DNA from 2 places in the Marinobacter xiaoshiensis genome. Region 1 is predicted to be linked to the other one. Evidence: riboswitches for the same ligand, from Rfam matches in the RefSeq annotation. Region 1 holds a riboswitch; the other holds the start of a gene.
The links. A riboswitch is a leader RNA that binds a small molecule or an ion and turns the genes downstream of it on or off. The one in region 1 is predicted to bind cobalamin.

Region 1 (2,398 bases):
AGCTTGACGATGCCTACCTGAGGCTTGTCAGCCGGGGTGAGGCCCCGCCGGTGCGAGCGTTCGAGGCAGGCTTTGTTATCCCCGGGTTCCCTCAGGCACATCGTTAAAACCGCTTTCTAATCCTTTTTCGCTTTGCTCAGAGAGATATCGCCATACCAGGCGCTTGCCTGCTCACCGGTATTGTCTGAATCCGACATGATCGCGATGCCCCGGATTGGCGGCGGGTTTTCCCCGAAGGCCTGGCGATAGTCCGCCACGATATCCCGCTCTATGGCTACCCACTCCCCGACATTTCCGCTGCCAGAGTTAACGGCAATCATCACGGTTTTGTCGGTGTAGGGATTGGCAATAAACTCGCCTTCCGGCAGGGTGTTTGCCCAAATGTAGTTCAGGGCATTGCCCGGCAGTTTCTCACCAAACAACACCTCCACTGTTTTGCGCTTGGCCCGCTCGAAAAAGCCCGCTTTCTCCGGCTCGAACTCGAAGGCGATGTAGATCCGGGCAGGGTAGTCATCACCAGCTTTGTTCCGGGCATCGCCCTTTTTAAATACATTCGACACCTTCCAGCGCCAGGCCAGTATCGGTGAGCTTTCTGGCTCTATATCCAGCCGGGTTATCAGGCCGGAAGCACCGCCGGAGGTTTCGGCTTTAACCACCCTGGAGCCGTTCTCTGAAATCAGTTCGTAGTGGGAGAGCTGCGTTATGTTGGGGAATTCAAGCGGTTCCCAGCCATCATCCAGCGATGCCATTCCGGAAAATGCCGGGAGCACTGGCTCCTGTGCTGACAGGTGAGAAGAGGCCAGGGCGAGTGCAGCTAGGAGCAGCCAAATAGTGGGGTGCGATGAGGTGCGCATTGGATAGTCTCGAGTTGTTGTGTGTTTGTAGGAGACCGAAGGATTCAAAGAAAGTGCCTTGTTCATCTTGGCTATCCTGTATATAGTGCCCAAATCCTTGGTTTGATACCAGATATGGTATCGGGAATCCGGTGAGAATCCGGAACTGACGCGCAGCGGTATTGGGGAACGAGCGTGGCACAAAGACACTGGCGCAAGCCGGGAAGTCGCCACGCAAGGCAGAGCCGAAAGGTTCACGCCCCTGAGTCCGAAGACCTGCCAGGGAATACACACTGTACCTTCGCGACTCAGGCGCCTGCATTTGGCCCTACAAGGTGAGCAGCAACAAACAAGGCATGATTACAGCCGCTGTATAGCGATTACAGGCTGATGCTGACGTTTGTCCTGCGTACGCGAAGGTTACGGAATTAACGCGTATTCAGGAGAAAACCGCATGTCTGCGACCGCTCTGGCCGAGCCTCGGCCCTCATCGCCATCCGCCACAGAAGCCTTGCAGGTAATCAAACGCAACGGCAATCTGGTCAGCTTTACCCCATCGAAAATCAGCGTAGCCGTTACCAAGGCCTTTCTTGCCGTTGAAGGCGACCAAGCCGCTGGCTCTGCGCGTATAAACGACGCTGTTCACCGGGTAACCGAGCAAGTTGTGCAGGCCATCAGCCGTCGCCTGAAAGCCGGTGGCCGGGTACACATTGAAGACATACAAGACCAGGTAGAACTGGCCCTGATGCGCGCGGAAGAGCAGAAAGTTGCCCGCGCCTACGTACTCTACCGCGAAGAACACGCCCGCGAACGCGCCCTGCACGAACCGGTAGAAGCCCACCCAACCCTTACCGTAAAACTCGCTGATGGCCGCACCGCACCGCTGGATCTGGGCTTGATGAAGCAGCAGGTTGAAAAGGCTGCATTAGGCCTGGAAGGCATAGAAGCCGAATCCCTGGTGGACGAAGCCATCCGCAACCTCTACAACGGTATCGACGAAGCCGAAGTACTGAGCGCCTTGATAATGACCGCCCGCGGCCGCATCGAACGTGAGCCAGACTACAGTGCTGTCACCGCCCGCCTGCTCCTGGAACAACTGCGCCTTGAAAGCGTCACCGCTCTGAACCTCGACACCAGCCTGAGCCTCGCCGACGTTTATCCACAGGCTCTGAGCGCTTTTATTCACGCAGGCATTCGCTACGAGCTGCTGGATGAAGCCATGGCCGCATTCGATCTGGAACAGCTGGGTGCCGCGATCAAGCCCGAGCGCGACCAGAAGTTTGGTTTCCTCGGCTTGCAAACCCTCTACGACCGTTACTTCCTGCACTGGAAAGGCGACCGCTTGGAGCTGCCCCAAGTATTCTTCATGCGTGTGGCCATGGGCTTAGCGCTGCGTGAAGACGACCCCAACAGCCGTGCCATCGAGTTCTATAATCTGCTGTCTTCGTTCGACTACATGGCCTCTACGCCCACACTGTTCAACAGCGGCACCCGCCACTCCCAGCTGTCGTCCTGCTACCTCACCACCGTGGGCGACGACCTTGAAGACATATACGGCGCCATTC
Region 2 (2,398 bases), 350 kb from region 1:
TGGCGGTTCTGGTGACCACAGTGTTTATATTTTTGGCGTTGCATTCATCATGATGCTGGAACATGGAGGGCGCTTGAACCAAGCGGCAGAACGCTGGGGAATCCCTCGGTCGGAATGGCTTGATCTGTCTACCGGCATTAACCCCAATGGCTGGCCAGTGCCTGAGATACCGGCAGAGCTTTGGCAAAGGCTGCCCGAAGCCGATGATGGGCTTGAAGAAGTTATTCGCAAGTGGTCAGGAACGCCCGCGGAAGCGGCCTGTGTGCCTGTGCCGGGTAGCCAGGCGGCGATTATGGCGCTGCCGAAATTACGCAAACCCTGCCGTGTGGGTATACCCGTGCCGGGCTATCGTGAGCATGGCCACAACTGGCGGCAGGCGGGCCATGCAATTGTTCCGATAGGGCCTGAGCAAACAGGCGGTGGGGCGACAGGCTGTGATGACCGGTGGCTGGACCGGCTGGATGTGCTGGTGTGGATCAATCCTAATAATCCTACTGGAGCAATCGTCCCGCCCTCTACTCTCTTGCGCTGGCATCGGCGGTTGCAGAAGCGCGGTGGCTGGTTGGTTGTTGATGAAGCGTTTATGGATGCTACGCCGGCATTCAGTTTGGCGCCCCGTGCCGGTTTGCCGGGTTTGGTTATTCTGCGTTCTCTGGGGAAGTTTTTCGGGTTGGCTGGCGTGCGAGCGGGGGCGGTGCTTTCAGACTCAGTTGTTGCCGAGTCGTTGAAATTAATGCTCGGGCCCTGGTCCCTTAGTGGGCCTGGTCGTTTCGTAATGCGCAGGGCGCTAGAAGATGGGGCGTGGCAGCAGCAATCCCGGATGAACCTGCAGTTCAGCGCTTCCAGGTTGCGTGCAATGTTGCAGACAGCAGGGCTAACGCTGGTTGGTAGTGGCACGCTATTTCAGACCGTGCGTCTCGACAGGCCTCAGCCGCTGGCGGATCAGTTGGCCACCTGGGCGGTGTTGGTCAGGGTCTTTGAACAACCGGGAATGTTGAGGTTTGGGCTGCCAGGAGGTGAGAGCCAGTGGCAGAAGCTGGAAGTCGCGTTAGCGGGCAAGCCTTGCGATTAGTCATTGACCAGACATTAACGCGTTGTTAGCCTTGCCCTGCGTTTGTAGGTGCTGTTGTCGCGTAATCATCAACGCCCCAGCAGTGAAACGGGAAGCCGGTTAAAGTCCGGCACTGCCCCCGCAACGGTAAGTGAGTGATCGGCTAAGAAAGATGCCACTGTGTGCAAGCATGGGAAGGTTTGTGCCGATCAGCATACGCTCACAAGTCCGGAGACCGGCCTGTCAAACACACCGAACGCTGCGGAGGGCAGTTGCGGTGGGTAAACACCGGCCTGTCTCACGGAATTTCCCCACCCCTTGTTATGCTCCAGCCTGTTTTTTGTCGGGCTACGCTTCCCTTTGCAGCACTAAATAATCAACCATGCGGGTGCGCGTGGTGTGACTGCGAGTGTATGTAATGAAAGTTTCCCGATCGATTACCGGTGCTCTGGTACTCCCTTTTGCATTCAACCCCCTCTCGATAGCCATAGCCCAGGAAGCCGAGTCGCCACAACTGGATCCCATTGTTGTTACCGCAACGCTGGGGCCGAAAACGGTTGGTGAAAGCCTTGCGTCGGTCACGGTCATTGATGAGGAAGAGGTTCGTTCCAAAGCTCCTGCGGATTTCACTGACCTTTTGCGTGGCCAGCCAGGCATTAACGTGACCGGTAACGGCTCTTTCGGCAAAACGACAAGTGTATACACCCGCGGTGTTCAGAACGCAGGAACTGTATTGCTTGTGGATGGCGTAAAACTCCGTTCCGCAACCAGCGGTGGCGCTTCCTGGCAGTACTTTCCAACAGACCTGATTGAGCGTGTTGAAATTGTAAGGGGGCCTCGCAGTTCACTTTATGGTGCCGATGCCATGGGAGGCGTTGTTCAGGCCTTTACGCTTGATCCCAAGTACGGCAAGAGAGGTTGGGTCGAGGCCGGAGCAGGCAATTTCGATACCCAAAAAGTGAGCGCTGGTGTTTCAGGCTCCGTGGGCAACACAAGGTTCAGTCTGAGTGGTCTGCACAAGGAAACTGATGGTACGGCGATTATTGAAGACGGTGAGGATAAAGGTTTCCGCAATACTGCCGGTCTTGGCCGGGTAGTGCACGCCCTGGACAATGGCGGCGAAGCGAGCGTAATGCTGTTGCAGTCTGAAGGTAACACAGAGTACGAGGGTGGCAATATTGATTATATGATCCGAACCTTTGGCCTTGGGCTTATGACGCCTGTGAATGACAACTGGAAAACGTCAATTCAGTTTTCGGAATCGAGAGACGAGTCGGATACCTTCAGCAGCTTTAGTGACACCACCTATAACACACGGTTGCGGCAGGCCCAGTGGGAAAACACTTT

Region 2: another riboswitch for cobalamin. It lies ahead of RKA07_RS01640 (TonB-dependent receptor domain-containing protein); the one in region 1 lies ahead of RKA07_RS03090 (ribonucleoside-diphosphate reductase subunit alpha).

What each region holds. Positions count from the first base shown of each region.
Region 1 covers NZ_JAVMBO010000003.1:705,613-708,010, forward strand. The annotation lists gene RKA07_RS03080 (substrate-binding periplasmic protein) at 1-107, shown strand, start outside; gene RKA07_RS03085 (DUF3047 domain-containing protein) at 117-749, opposite strand; cobalamin riboswitch at 936-1,131, shown strand; gene RKA07_RS03090 (ribonucleoside-diphosphate reductase subunit alpha) at 1,288-2,398, shown strand, end outside.
Region 2 covers NZ_JAVMBO010000003.1:359,815-362,212, reverse strand. The annotation lists gene cbiB (adenosylcobinamide-phosphate synthase CbiB) at 1-53, shown strand, start outside; gene cobD (threonine-phosphate decarboxylase CobD) at 1-1,072, shown strand, start outside; cobalamin riboswitch at 1,102-1,310, shown strand; gene RKA07_RS01640 (TonB-dependent receptor domain-containing protein) at 1,470-2,398, shown strand, end outside.